Regions from separate parts of the Halomonas sp. FeN2 genome, predicted to be linked through region 2. Evidence: predicted binding sites of a transcription regulator. Region 2 holds the regulator's gene; the other holds the start of a gene.
What was found. Region 2 encodes FliA, which starts transcription of late flagellar genes. Its sites were predicted from a motif close to CTAAAGTTNNNNNNNNNNCNGCCGATA; they were not measured.
Positions count from the first base shown of each region.

Region 1: the regulator FliA is predicted to act here: its motif matches at 2,655-2,681, upstream of KF947_RS02085 (DUF4019 domain-containing protein).

Region 1 covers NZ_CP074200.1:438,073-445,635, forward strand. The annotation lists gene KF947_RS02075 (slipin family protein) at 1-565, opposite strand, end outside; gene KF947_RS02080 (NfeD family protein) at 625-1,983, opposite strand; gene KF947_RS02085 (DUF4019 domain-containing protein) at 2,191-2,595, opposite strand; gene KF947_RS02090 (class I SAM-dependent DNA methyltransferase) at 2,799-3,542, shown strand; gene KF947_RS02095 (isochorismatase family protein) at 3,701-4,267, shown strand; gene KF947_RS02100 (GlxA family transcriptional regulator) at 4,260-5,267, shown strand; partial or broken gene KF947_RS22170 (DUF6597 domain-containing transcriptional factor) at 5,313-5,633, shown strand; gene KF947_RS02105 (helix-turn-helix domain-containing protein) at 5,679-6,131, shown strand; gene KF947_RS02110 (carboxymuconolactone decarboxylase family protein) at 6,184-6,639, shown strand; gene KF947_RS02115 (YrhK family protein) at 6,685-6,891, shown strand; gene KF947_RS02120 (putative quinol monooxygenase) at 6,942-7,337, opposite strand; gene KF947_RS02125 (addiction module protein) at 7,364-7,563, shown strand, end outside.
Region 2 covers NZ_CP074200.1:2,664,254-2,671,816, forward strand. The annotation lists gene flhF (flagellar biosynthesis protein FlhF) at 1-797, shown strand, start outside; gene KF947_RS12245 (hypothetical protein) at 794-1,360, shown strand; gene KF947_RS12250 (flagellar protein FlhE) at 1,386-1,817, shown strand; gene KF947_RS12255 (RNA polymerase sigma factor FliA) at 1,844-2,545, shown strand; gene KF947_RS12260 (motility protein A) at 2,589-3,410, shown strand; gene KF947_RS12265 (flagellar motor protein MotB) at 3,416-4,090, shown strand; gene KF947_RS12270 (diguanylate cyclase) at 4,114-6,120, shown strand; gene KF947_RS12275 (hypothetical protein) at 6,121-6,714, opposite strand; gene KF947_RS12280 (adenosylcobalamin-dependent ribonucleoside-diphosphate reductase) at 6,931-7,563, shown strand, end outside.

The sequences.
Region 1 (7,563 bases), 2.2 Mb from region 2:
CGGCATGGATGACCTTGGCGCGACGTTCGCGCTCCGCCTCAGCCTGGCGGGCAATGGCGCGGATCATGCTCTCGTCAAGATCCACGTGCTTGATCTCGACATTCGCCACCTTGATGCCCCAGGAGTCCGTCTGGGCGTCGAGGATTTCCTGGATATCATCGTTGAGCTTGTCGCGCTCGGAGAGCATTTCATCCAGGTCATGCTTACCCAGCACCGAACGCAGCGTGGTCTGTGCCAGCTGACTGGTGGCCTGGGTAAAATTCTCCACCTGAATAATCGCCTTTTCCGGATCCACCACCCGGAAGTAAAGCACAGCGTTGACCTTCACCGTGACGTTATCCTGGGAGATCACATCCTGCTCGGGCACGTCCATGGTGATGACGCGCAGGTCGACCACCTGCATCTTTTGAATTGCGGGAATCACGATGGCCAGGCCCGGCCCTTTCACCTTCTGATAGCGGCCCAGAAAGAACACTACGCCGCGCTTGTATTCCGGCAGGATGCGGATGGAGGCGGCGATTAGTAGCACCACCAATACGACTGGGACAAGATACGAAATAATCATGGGGCACCTCGTTTAGCGGATGATCAATTACCTGACGACGGCCACCAGGGCCAGGGTCGCTAGGGATGTGAGACGTAGACCGTCAAGCCTTCAAGACGCACTACCCTTAGCTCGTCACCCTGCTTGACGGGAGCATCGCTCACCGCATTCCAACGTTCGCTGTGCAGCCAAACGTGGCCGTTGGTTTCAAAATCTTCCAGGGCAACGGCGCTGGCACCTATCATCTGCTCGATACCGGTATGCGCCGGGCGACGGCGCAGCGTGGCAAAGCGCGTCAACGTCCACAGCATCAGGCCGCCGGAGACCAGCGCCACGCCGCCAATCAGCGGTAGTGAAATCGCCATGTACTCGGCATCCATGAGCATGATCGACCCGAGTACAAAAGCAATGATCCCGCCGAGCCCCAATACGCCGAAGCTGGGCATCAGTGCCTCGCCCACCATCAATGCCAGCCCGACCACAATCAGCGCCAGACCAGCGTAGTTGATCGGCAGCACCTGAAACGCAAAAAGGGCTAGCAACAGGAAAATCACGCCAATGGTGCCGGGGAACAAGCTGCCGGGACTGGCAAGCTCGAAAACCAGCCCGTAGAAGCCGATGATCATCAAAAAGAAGGCAATGTTGGGGTTGGTGATCAGCGATAACACCTGGGTGCGCCAATCCGGATCGAAGCGCTCAATGGTGAGGTCGGCGGTCTCGAGGGTAGCATCACCGCTTTCCATGACCACACTCATGCCATCGATCTGCTCAAGTAGACCGGTAAGATCGCGCGCCACCACTTCGATGACGTTCTGCTCCAGCGCCTCGCTGGCAGTGAGGTTGACGGCATCACGCACCGCGTCTTCGGCCCAATCGGCATTGCGATCATGGCGTTCCGCCAGGCTGCGGATAAAACTCACCGCGTCCTCCATCACCTTGCGTTCCATAGCGCTGCCCTCGCCTTCCGACTCGTCAGCCGCGCTGTCATCGTCGCCTTCATCGCTGCCAGACAGCCCGCCGCCCATCTGAATGGGCGTGGCCGAACCGAGATGCGTCGAGGGGGCCATGGCGGCCACGTGGCTGCCGTAGAGCAGATAGGTGCCAGCGCTTGCGGCGCGCGCACCGCTGGAGGATACGTACATCACTACGGGGATATCAGCGTTGAGCATCTCGCGAATCATGTCGCGGGTGGTGTCGACCAGCCCGCCGGGGGTATCGAGCTCAACGATTACCACTTCGCTGCCCTGCTCGCAGGCTTTGTCCAAGCCGCGCTCGAAGTAATCCTTGGTCGCCGGGCCGATCGCGCCTTCGATATTGAGCACCAGCGCACTGGAAGACGAGGACTGTGCCATGGCCTGCCAGGTCAACGACATGGTAGCCATTAGCAAACCGGCAATTATCAACCAGAGCCAGTGCGGTTTGAGAGAAAGGGTTTGCATACCCGCTCCTCGCATTCAACGCCTGAACATTCCCCTCTGAATCTGAAGCTTATCCATAGCAACATACACAAGGCTATCTACTCAACGTAGCAGCCACTTTGAGCTTCGTCATGAACAACGTGAAGGCAGGACTCGCGGGTAAAAAGAGCCTGAACTAAGGCAGCGATTTTGAAGGCCAGAGGTGGTCGAAATATTTTGAGGAATCGGTTAGTTCAAGTAATAACCACTCACTTTCCACGTCCCCTCTTCCAAGTGAGGGGTGATGGTTTCCGTAATCTGCGGTCTGTTTTCAAAACTTGTTTGGAACGTCAAAACCGCGTAGTCATCTCTTGGAGCCCCTGGCATAGAGGTTTCGCGGACGACGCTGATTCGCCGACGGGACTGAACCGCACCAAAGTCACGGCGCGCTGCACCAATCGTCCGTTCTAACATGTGCGGTGAAAGAGGCTTTTTTAGTAATGAAGACGAAGTTTCCCATGCCTGCTCATACTGACCGCTATCGATGGCTTCTAGCCACGCCAACGCCGCCGCCTCTGCCGCACTCGTGTTTGCCTGCACTTGGTTAGACAGAATGAGAATCAAGGTGATGATAAAGATCAGCATTTTCGGCATAGCGGGCACTCGTGGCATTTAGGATCAAGCAGAGACATATAGATGGTCTTGGTTATATATATCGGTAATCGTCAGAGTTTCTTTAGTGCCGCAAAATGTATTTGTGTAATCGTAAAGCTCCAAGCTGTAAACGCTTCTCAAACCCTACCCGCTCGTTTACTATGCGCCACCCACCCTATTTCAGTTGCCACTATTAGGTCACTATGTCCGTTAACGCCCTCTATACCGACCTTTCTGGCTACTACGATTTGATGTGCGTGGATATCGACTATCAAGCGCAAAGTCACGCCATTCACAGGCTGCATCAGATTTTCGGTAACGGCGGTACGACACACCTAGATTTAGCCTGTGGCACCGGCCCACACGTGCGCCATTTCATTGATTTTGGATACGCCAGCAGCGGACTGGATATCAACCAACCCATGCTGGATATCGCCGCCACACGTTGCCCAGAAGCGCTCTTCACGTTGCAAGACATGAGCGACTTCAAAGCCAACGAACCTCAAGACTTAATTACCTGCTTTTTATACTCAATCCACTACAGCGATGGCATTGAAAAGCTAAAAGCATGTATCTCCAGTGTTCATTGCGCACTCAAGTCTGGTGGTATTTTCTGTTTTAACGCCGTCGATAAAGACAAAATCGATAACGCTTTATCTGTTAAACACAACGCCCAAAAAGAAAGCGATTTATTCACGTTCCGCTCAGGATGGCACTACAGTGGCCAAGGTGAAAAGCAGTCGCTTAGGCTCAGCATTGAAAAAGCCAACGCTGAAGGTACACAGCTATGGAACGACGAACACCCCATGGTGGCCGTCAGCTTTGCAGAGTTAAGCGCACTATTAGCGCCTCACTTTGAAGTTCATGTGTTTGAGCACAACTATGAAAAAATCATTCCCTGGGATAACGCCTCAGGAAACGCGATTTTTGTCTGTGTGAAGAAATAAACCCTACTTGCTCCTGAAAATCAGCCTCTGCCGTACTGCCAATTAGAAAACATTGCCACACATGGCCGAAATTGTCCTCTTTGTGACCGGCCAACGCATCGTTGCCTGAATGCGTAACAGCTAATCTGTCACTTCACTTCAACACGATGAGATTAGCCATGGCCCAGCCTAAAACCGCATTGTTATTAATTGATGTTCAAGCCTCCTTCCCCGCCCGTGATTACTGGGTAGAATCACTGGCTCAGACGTGGCGCCCCAAGCAGCGTGCCGTGCTAAACGCAGCCCAGGCCAACGATTTACCGGTTGTACGCATTCTGCATGAAGAACCTGGCAGCCAAGGGGCTTTCGATCCTGATGGTGGCCTCATTCGTCCGCTTGATGACTTTAGCGATGAAGTGACGGTGACCTTTCATAAGCGGGTTCATAATGCTTTCAGCGATACCTCGCTTGAAAACTGGTTACGGGAGCGAGGCATTGAACGGTTGGCGATTAGCGGTATTCGTACCGAGCAATGCTGCGAAACCACCGCACGGGTGGCGTCGGATTTAGGGTTTAGCGTCGACTTTATCAGCGATGCTACCCTAACGTTCCCCATGACGCGCCATGGCATCACCTGGTCAGCCGAGGATATTAAGGCGCGCACCGAACTGGTACTTGAAGACCGCTTTGCGCGTATTATCAGTACACAAGACATGATCAACGAATGGCAAAACCCACGTGAGTGAAGAGCAACAGCATAGCCAACCGCCATCCCCAAGAGCCACAACCCTGCGGGTGGCGGTATTGATGATGCCCGGCCAAGTGCCCCTTGATTTGATTGGCCCGCTACAGGTCTTGCAGTGTGCTGACAGGCTTTCGATAGACGTTCAGGTGCGCTATATCGGCCCCAAAGCCGCCATGCAGTGGCTAGGGCCGCTTACCCTCAGCGGCATCGACCCCTTGCCTGAACAGCTTCCTACTCAAGATTTACTGCTGATTCCGGGGCAGTACCGCAATAGCCTTGAGCCATTAGCGCAGCAAGAGTGTGTCGCTTGGCTCAAGGCGAATGCCCACTATGCAGATACGCTGATGACCGTTTGCTCGGGCACGCTATTACTGGCGGATTCAGGCCTGTTAGCGGGGCGACGCTGTACCACCCACCACACGCTAATCGAGAAGTTGCAGTCCAAAGCCCCACAAGCAAAGGTACAACGTGATTGTATCTTTACTGAGGATGAGCGCTATTTAACCAGCGCGGGGATTTCAACCGGCATTGATACCATGCTGTACTGGCTTACCCGTGCTTGTGGCCACTCGCTGGCTCTGGCGGTAGCGCGAGAGATGGTGCTGTATCTTCGCCGCAGCGGTCAGGAGCCTCAACTGGGGGCCTGGCTTGAGGGCCGCAATCATGTGGATGAAAGGCTGCATCGCGTTCAAGATGCAATATGCGCCGCCCCTTCGCAAACCTGGCGTGTCGAAACATTGGCGGCTCAGGCAGCCATGAGCGAACGTCATTTCCGGCGCCAATTCAAAAGCCTTACCGGCATGCTGGTGGGCGACTACATTATGGGGTTACGCCTGCAGCGAGCCAAAGCGTTAATGACCGAAACGACATGGACGCTAGCACGCATAGCCGAAGCGTCCGGATTCGGTGATGAACGGCAGCTAAGGCGCAGTTGGGCTCGCCAGGAAAATACGCCGCCTAGCGTGTGGCGGCGGGCCTGCTCCCAAAAACTGCTTGATTGAGGCAATAAGAGCTACTTTTGGTAAAACCTATCGCTGACTAACGCCATGACTGACCTCATTCTGCCAAGCAACACTGACTATCTAAACTTCCGGCATCGCCTGCCTGATAGGCGATTAACGCCTTGGGTTCAATGCTTTTGGTCAATGGGAACTCCAGGTCACCTCACTGAACCCAGAACCGAAAAGTTCTACCCCGATGCAGGGGCTAGTCTTAGCATTAAACTCTCCAGCTCCCGCCCCCTCATCACGCTCTGTTTCAACAGGCGAACGTTAATAGAAACACTCGACACAACCACACCCTGTTTGGGCATTCGCTTTAAAGCGGCAGGCGCCCACAGCTTGCTGGGCTTACTACCCGAAGCATTCGCAGATACATACCATCGCGTGGATAACGAGCTTGAAGAACTAAGTGTGCAAAAATTAAGGTTGCAAGGATTAATGCCTGTGGTAGAGCGCCTCTACCAGTTGGACTCACAACAGGGATTACGCCTGCTGGAAACATGGTTGTTAGATCGACTAAAGAGCCAGCCACCTGCCAATAGCCGTATCACTACGATTGTTCAAGCCATTGGAGAACTACAGCTTTCCCCCCAACAGTTAGGTGCTACGCTAGGGTTTACTCGACGTACCCTGGAGCGCAAATTAAAACGTGAGGTAGGCGTTACCCCTGGCCAATTAGTGGCCTATGCCCGGCTAAACCGTGCCCGCCACGGATTGCTTGCAACCACACTGCCTCTAGCGGAAATAGCGCTGCAATGCGGTTACTATGACCAAGCTCACTTCACCCACGCCTTCCAATCACTTGCCTATGAAACACCCGCCGCCTATCGCAAACGCAAACTGTCGCAAATTTACAAGGCGTAAAAAAACCTCGACGTTAAGCTGAGCTCTCAACTTACTCACCGAGGTCACCCACATGTCTACTCGTATGTCTCAACAGTCTGTATATCGCCTTTGCCCCCGCCTAGCTAAGCACCTGACTGCACTAGGCGACGCTGCCCCAGACTCAACGGTTAATCGCTCGATAATCCACTTGGTCAACCTACGTGTTTCGCAAATTAATCATTGCTGCTTTTGTCAGCACATGCATTCGCAAGAGGCCAGAGACGATGGCGAACACCAGGTTCGCTTAGACGTATTGCCTGCTTGGCGTGAAGCCCCCTGCTTCAGCACAAAAGAGCGCGCCGCACTCGCCTGGGCCGAAGCACTGACACTGGTCAGCCAGCAAGCGGTGAGTGACGACGACTATCAAAACGCCTTAGCTGCGTTTGGTGAGCAGGGGCTAATTGACCTCACCGCCATTATTGTTCAAATCAACAGCTGGAATCGGATATCGGTAGGCTTTCAGTTTTCACCCAACATCACTATTTAAGCACTGTGAGGCTCTTGAAAGTAATAGTTCAGATAAGGAAACAAAATGAACAGTGAGATAACGCAGCATCAACAGCTACCCAACCTACTCGGTCTCTTATCAAGCTTATTTTTCTTCTTTGGCAGCCTTTTATTTCTTCCCACTTTTGCGAGCTACGCAACCGTAGGCGTATGGTGTTTTGTAATGGGCTCACTGATCATGTTCATTATTTACGTGATGAGTATGAAAAAAGCTGGTAAGAAGCGCGGGTAATAGAGCACACATACGAATGTAAGAAACGTCGGTTATAACCGCTGGGTTAGCTACCCAGCGGATTGCTGGCTGTAATGCCTTTCAATATTGGCTGAAACCTTACCCCAGGCGGAGGATTTCACTCTAGCCTGATGTCGCTCAAAAGCGTCTCGGTCAATGAACTCTTCATACACGTCAAATCGATAGGGGTTCATAGTGCATTGAACAACCTCAAAAACGAGGCAGCCGGGCTCAGCCAGGGTTAACCGCTTATGGTTGATGAGCTCTGCTTTAACAGCGTTCAGATCCGGCTCGGAGACGATGATAAACCCTTTCAGTATGACCTTTGGCATTGACTTCCTCGGCGCAGAATCCGCCAACTGCGCTAATGATATGGTTCCGCAACAGTCCATAGGCAGACTTGATGACCTTGTACTAAAGTGTGCTTTACTGCATGATTTTGACATTGCCGTTTCACAAGGCTGGGTAAAAGATGAATACAGCGCAACTTGAAACCATCACGAACGAAGCAATGACCCTATCGGAGAAAGAGCGGGCTAAACTCGCTCATGATTTGGTAGCAAGCCTAGATGGTATGGCTGAAATCAGTGTATCGGAAGCTTGGGACGCGGAGATATGTCGCAGAATCAATGAGATTGAATCTGGCAAAATCAAATCTTTAGATGTCAGTGA
Region 2 (7,563 bases):
GCGGCTGCGATTGGGCAATGCCGGACATTGGTCTGGACACTGATGGCGCATGGCTGGCGCTTCCCTGGCTACAGCATCGCCACCCCGCGGGGTGGCAGCCGCGCTTAGCTGCCTTGACTTCATCAAACGGCGTCGCGGTACACCTACTACCGCGCTTTCCCGAATCGGATGCACTCGCGTGGCTGGAAGCCGAGCACTTGACCTGGGTCAGCCAAGTAGCCCCCAATCATCGAGTACTCTTTCACCACGAGCGCCAGACGGTTCGCCAGCTGTTTAATGACAGTGTGCTAACCCACCATGTGGGTGTGCGTTTTCGTGGTCAATCGGTGCAGCTTTGGACTGCCTACGCCGAAGTTGAGGATGCCAGCGGCTGTGCCCTGCTCGCCTGGTACGGGGAGGTGCGCGATCCGGAAAGCGCCAAAGTGGTGGTGCGCCGCTACTGGCTTACCCCGGCTCGCTTAGGGGCAGAAGTGCTCTCCCTCCTGTTAACCCAACTGCAAAGCGAAAGCCTGGCCGCCTTGACGCGGCGCGCTTGGCAGCAGTTAAAAGAGGCTGATAGTGGCGACCTAAATGCTGAAGTTCGCCTGTTAATGGCCAGCGGTGTGGCGTCAGTCGCCGGACATCTCGATGTCGCTGATGATGAAGAGGCGCAGACGCTGCGTGGTGATCTGCTCAACCTATTAGGTACCAGCCGCCGTCGCCGTGACACCGGTATGCTCGATGCGCTGGTCTATGCCTTTATGGCGCGGGATGCGATTCGCCAAATGGGCAGTGTTAGTCGAGAGGGCGTGGCGTGAGCGAACAAGATCAAGCCGCGGGACTGCGCAAGTGGGCAAATCTACAGCGCCAACAGCAGCAGACTGAGGGTGCTGTTGATGTCGCGGCGGCAGAGCCTGTGTCCGAACACACCTCACCCTTATTATCGCCAACGGTAGCGGCGGCGGAAGAGCCAACGACGGTGGCTCCGCCCAAGCCCAAAATTCCGCTTATTGTGGTCGGGCTACCCGGTAGTGGTGCGGCCCAGGTAAGCAAGGTCAAAGCGCGACTGGGGCAGTGGTCAACGCTAGGTAGAAGTTGGGCCGGGGATCCTGATGATTGGGATATTCGTATCGTCATGGCGGAAACGTCCGACCTTGCTCAGCTACGCGATCAATATAATCGTTGGGCGCTATGGATCAGTAGCGATGCCGATACTTTCGCAGCCATGTTCCGTACCTTGCGCCTGCTACATGAGCGTGGCGGGCCGCGTCGTTTGCTGGCGCTCCACGAGCCCCACTTGCCGCGCCAGGGGTTGCTCGATAACTTGCGCGAGGCCGCTGATTACTACTTAAATATGGAGTTACTGGTACTTGCACGATGAGCCCACTCTGCCGAGGAGACTAAGCATGCTAAGCTGGCTATTAAGAGGGAAACTGCCACTGATCTTAGTACTAGTGGCAGGTTGGCTACTAACAGGGTTAACGGGGAGTGCTCAGGCGGCGCCGGGTAGTTGGAGCAGCCAGATACCTGGGCTAATGGTGGCGATGGGTGATCGGGCAAGCGCTAGCCAAGCGGCTACCCCGCCAACTGCCGCTAACAACGTGCAGTCGGCTCAGCTTGGGCGCATTCATTGGCAGTTTCAACACTCCCCCGGCGCGCTATTAAACGCTTGGCTATGTCATCCTGAGCAGTGCGTTGCATTAACCGGTATGCGTGGTTCTACCACCGCATTAGTGGGGCGAGCCGCCGATGCGCCATTGCATTTTCGCTTCGCCTTACGCCCAGGCCAACGGCCTGTTCGTGTGCAAGGGTTACAATTGATTGTGAACTATCAGTGAAGGCTGGATAGCCGCGAGGCGAGAATATGTACACAGCACAGGGCAGAATCAAACAAAATGAGCTGTTGACGCAATACATGCCACTGGTGCGACGTCAGGCCTTGACGCTACAGGTTCGGTTGCCAGCAAGTATTGAGCTCGACGACCTTATTCAGGCTGGAATGGTGGGGCTGCTGGAAGCGCTGGGCCGTTTTGATGCCACCCAGGGGGCAACGTTCGCGACCTTCGCCAGTCAACGTATTCGCGGCGCAATGATGGATGAGTTACGCACCCGCGACTGGCTGCCCCGCAGCGTTCGCCGTTCGGCGCGTGCGGTTGAGGGCGCCGTTCGCCAATTAGAGCAACTGCTGGGGCGAGCCCCGGAAGAGAACGAAATTGCTCAACACCTCGAGATGCCGTTGAGCGAGTATCAGCAGTTGCTCAATGACACTAACAGCGGCCAACTGTTGCCGTTTGAAGAGCTGGTGGCCGAAGGCGGCGAGCCGATAAATAATGAGCTGGGCAATTCACCGTTCGAGCAGTTGCTTGATGGTCAGCAGCGGCAAACGTTGATTGACGCTATTGAAGCGCTTCCAGAGCGTGAAAAGCTGCTAATGGCGCTTTATTACCAAGAAGAGCTCAACCTCAAGGAAGTCGGAGCTGTGTTGGGCGTAACGGAATCACGCGTTTCTCAACTGCACAGCCAAGCCGTGAGTCGTTTACGCGCGCGTTTACACGACTCGGCATAACGCCAACGTTTTTTACTCACTTGTGACCGGCAAGGAGCCGTGGATGAATCCTTCGACGCTGATAGGCATATTTGCCAGCATCCTGCTGTTGGTGAGCGTGCTGTTTTTCACTGCAGAGTCCCCAGAGAGCTTTATCAATTTTCCGGGGTTGGCCATCGTGGTGACGGGTACACTAGCGGCGACCTTTATTAGCTATCCGCTGAAAGAGGTACTCCGCGTCGTACGGCTGGTGGGCTTGGTGTTCCGGCGTGAAAACACCTACATGCGTGACGATATCCGCGAATTGGTCGATATGTCGCGACTGTGGTTTAAAGGCGATGTGCGTGCGGTCGAGCGCGAGTTGGAGCATACCCGCAACCCGTTTTTACGTACCGGGATCCAACTGGTGATTGCCAATACCAAAGAGGATGAGATTTTTGACATGCTGCGCTGGCGCATTGCTCGCCTTAAAGCGCGGGAGCATGCTGAAGCACAAATATTTCGCACTATGGCCACCTATGCCCCCGCGTTTGGCATGATCGGCACCCTGGTGGGGCTGGTCAACATGCTGGAAGTCATGGACGCTGGCGACCTGCAGGTCATTGGCCCGCGCATGGCAGTGGCTCTGCTCACTACCTTCTACGGTATTTTACTCGCCAACTTGGTGTTTAAGCCTATTGCGGTGAAGCTAGAGCGCCGCACCGAAGATCGACTGATTACCATGAACATGGTGCTGGAAGGTATTTCCCTGATTACCAAGCGCCGTCTGCCGTCGTTTATTGAAGAGACCCTCAACTCCTTTGTGGCTAATTACCACGATGAGATTCGTGATAACAGCGTCAAACCCAGGCCTGATTCGTCGGTTAGTTCGGCGACGAAGGGGTAGGCCAGATGCTTGACCGTGATACACGCCACGCACTGGAAATGACGCCGTCGCCAGGCGATGGAGATGATGGTTGGCTTACCAGCTATTTGGATGTGCTGACGCTGCTCATCACGCTTTTTGTGCTGTTGCTTTCACTGACACCGCCGGGCGGCGGTGAGGCGGCTGATACTGCTTTCATGCGTTCAGCCAGCGCTGTATCATCACTGCCGCTGGCGTCGCTTGCCACCGGCATTCAGCCTCGCCATTCAGGCATTCAGCCGCAGTTTGACGGGCTCGACATCCCTGGTGTCAGCGTTTCGCAAGGGAGTGAAGGGGTCACACTACGCATTGATACCAGCCTTTTATTTCCCAGCGGCCAAGCTGTACTGACTGCTCGTGGGCAAGATGTGGTAGAAAGCCTTATCGATGTGCTGACCCGTTTTGACGGTCAGATTTCGGTAGAAGGCCACACCGACAGCGTACCTATCGCAACGGCCCGCTTCCCCTCTAATTGGGAGCTTTCATCAGCGCGGGCTATCGCTGTGGTGAGGCATTTAGAGCGCCAAGGGTTCAATATCTCTCGTATGCGGGCCGTCGGTTATGCCGACACCCAACCCATGGAACCGAACGCAACTGCGGAGGGCCGAGCTGCCAACCGTCGCGTAGAGCTGTTGCTAAGGCAGCAGGTCGAGGGTGAATAGATTGCGAGGCCACGTTTGTGTCCATGTACCACCCGCGGTTGCAGTCGTTTGGCGCTCTGCTGGTTTTAGATGCCGATTGTCGGCGCATTCAAGCCAGTAGCACCAACTTAACTCGCTTGACCGGTATTGAGCGCCCTGAAAATGGGTCGCTTACTCTTGCCTGCGCGCTGGGAAAACGGCTAAGCCAACGTATGCGTCGTGAACTGCAGGGGCGGCAGCGGCTCCCCGGCCCGCTAGTGTTTATTCGTTCCAAGCACAACAATGCGCGTTTTCAACTCCACGCTTACCGAGCGGGTGAGCAGGTCATCGTCGAGATCGAGCCACTTAACCCCCTGGTTAGACGCCGCCTGCTGGGTACGGTAAATGAGCGCTTGATGCATTTAGCTGAAGCGACCCATCAGGAAGAGCTACTCGACTGCTTGGTTAACGCTATTCAACAGCTTACCGGTCATGATCGGGTCACCGTATGCCATTTTGACAGCGATTGGCATGGTTTGATGGTCGCCGAGGCGCTTGGAAAGCAGCTGCCCTCGCTGTTGGGGCAGCGCTTTCCCTCAAGCGACTTCCCAGTTGCCCTGCGCAAAAGTTACCAACACTACCCTATGCGGTTAATTGAAGACGTCGATGCGTCGCCTGAAACGCTGGAGCCCGCCCACTCGGGAGCAAGCCTTAGCGGCAGTTTTTTACGCGCGCCTGCCCCGGAGCGGCAGCGCTATTTAAGCCGACTGGGAGTGCGTGGGTCATTCAGTTTGGCTATGCAGGGGGATACTGGCTTATGGGGGCTCGTGTTTTGCCATTCGCCAGCACCGCACTCAGTTGAGCCCCTCGTGCGTGATGCCGTTCGCACCCTGGTGCAAATGGCCACCCAGCGCATGCTGTTGCTGCGGGCGCGTCAAGAAGCCCGCTACCTGCAGCGGGTTCAGGATAGTCTGGTGCTCAGTGCGCGAGCGCGCAGCGAGCCGCAAAGCCCCCAGCAGCTACTTCATGAACAGGCGGCTATCTGGATGAAGCTGTTTCGCGCCCATGGCGTAGTGCTGTGGGTGAATGGGGGCGCTTATCAAGCGGGCGTGACGCCAGCCCCAGAAGCGATTAGCCAATTTGTGCTGCGTCTTGAAAGAGCCCATGTGCATAGCGGCCCTTGGTGCACGCGCGAAATCACCAAAGAGACGTTAACCGCTTCGCTAGCCATGCCCGAGCAGTGCGGGGCGCTAGCGGTGCCGCTGCCGATGAGTTCGACTCAGCGTGCCTGGCTGATTTTTTTTCGTCCTGAGCAGGTGGAAACGCTGTATTGGGCGATGCAGCCCACCACCAGCCCTAAACCGGCCGTGATATTGGCCCCATCGGTCGCCTGGTCTGAAGAGGTCGTCGGTAAGAGTGAAGCGTGGCTGCGGGTAGAGCGCTTAGCAGCGGTAGACTTGGGTGAAGACCTGACGCTGGCGATTTCAGCCTATGAAATTAGCTCACTGAATATGCACTTGGAGCATGAGCGCAAAGCCCTTGCCGAAGCCAACCAGCGTCTCGAGCAACTAGCACATTTTGATCCCTTAACCAAGGTATGGAACCGTTACCGCATTGAAGAAGCGATCAATGCAGAGCTAGTGGCTGCCAAGCGTTACGCGGCCGCCTTTGCCTTGCTACTGTTCGATGTGGATAACTTTAAGCAGATCAACGATGCTCACGGCCATAGCGTGGGTGACGATGTGCTGGTGGCCCTGGCGCGATTAGTGGAAAGCTCGCTGCGTGGCTGTGACCATCTGGGGCGCTGGGGAGGCGAAGAGTTTATTGTGCTGGCGACTCATTCCGATGTTGATGCCGCCATTGGTCTGGCCGAGCGGCTGCGCTCGCTGGTAGCAGAGCTTCATATAGAGGGGCTCGAGCAAACGGTTACGGTGAGTATCGGTGTCGCCGTTTGGCAACCGGGTGACAGCTGTAAAACCATTATCTCCCGGGCTGATGACGCCATGTACCGCGCTAAACATGGCGGACGCAACCGCGTTGAAAGGGCGCCTCAGCCTGCGGTGCTGCTTTAATCAAACCTTGGGGCCACTACTTTCACATTGGGTGAGCATCCGGTTGATCGCTGCGTCGGCGCCTTTTAGGCTAAAGGTCATATACCACGGCTCGCGCTCTTCCTGGTCGAAGCCGAGAAATAGCTGCTCTCCCTGGCGCATGTCGGCCATTAGTGAGTCCAAGTCACCTAAATAAAAGTGGGCATAAAACCCGTCATCGCCGCGCTCAGTGATAAATTCCGCCATGGTGTCGATAACGGGCCGCTCATCGATGCGCAGCCGAGTGGGCACCAAGTTTACCGTACGACTCTCTCCCTGCTGCTGCTCAAGGGTGACGCGCATCTCCAGCCAGGGTAGATCGCAAACGCCCGAAGTGGCATTCAAGCTCAGCGTCGCATCCGAGTAGCTGTGGGTTTCTACCGCCCGGTAGTGGCGTTCGCCCCCCAGCGAGAGCGTCATTGACTGCCAATGGTCGTGGGTGGCCTCGTCGTTGGTATTAAACGTGGTCGCGTTAGCCATGGATGTTGCGACCATCAAAGCGATAGCCATTGCCATAGCGACCAGGGAAGGTGAGTGAAAATGCAGGGTGCGAGTAGCCGTTACGATCTGAGACATCTAATTAAAATTCCTAGACGATTAACCGGAAAAACAGTCTATAGCGTGTTGGTACATGACAAAAGTGTAAGGCGCTGATTTTCCTATATATGGTAGAAAATTTTACAAAAAGTGCCTCATATAGTGGAGAGTCACGTCTATACTTCACTCCGATGCTACGTACAATGGCCCTATTTGAGCGCTATAATTCACCCCGCTGTGAAGGAGTTTTGCGACATGAGCACCGCTACCAAGGCTATGAAGACTTCTAATGATGTCCCGATGCAGGCCCCCTCACGGGAGATCTGGGACGCCAAATACCGTCTCAAGGATCGTCATAGCCAACCCGTTGATCAGGACGTCGGTGCTACGTTTGAACGGGTCGCTCGCGCCCTGGCAGCGGTGGAGGGAGATAAAGCGGAAGAGTGGTTGCCCAAATTTCGCTGGGCGCTGGAAAACGGCGCCATTCCTGCCGGTCGTATTCTTTCCAACGCGGGGGCTGAAGCTTACAAGCCAGCGGTGAGCCTAATTAATTGCACCGTCTCGCGCACGATTCGCGACTCCATGCGCGATATTCTCGACTCGGTGGTCGATGCGGGTATGACGCTGAAATCCGGGGCTGGTATCGGCTACGACTTTTCGACGCTGCGCCATAAGGGTGCGTTCGTATTCGGCGCTGGCGCGGGCACTAACGGCCCGCTGGCGTTTATGGATATCTACGACAAGATGTGTTTCACCGTCGCCTCTGCCGGTGGCCGCCGCGGCGCTCAGATGGGCACCTTTGATGTGGGGCATCCGGATGTACGCGAGTTTATTCAGGCCAAGCGCGAAGCGGGACGTCTGCGCCAGTTTAACCTTAGCTTGCTGATC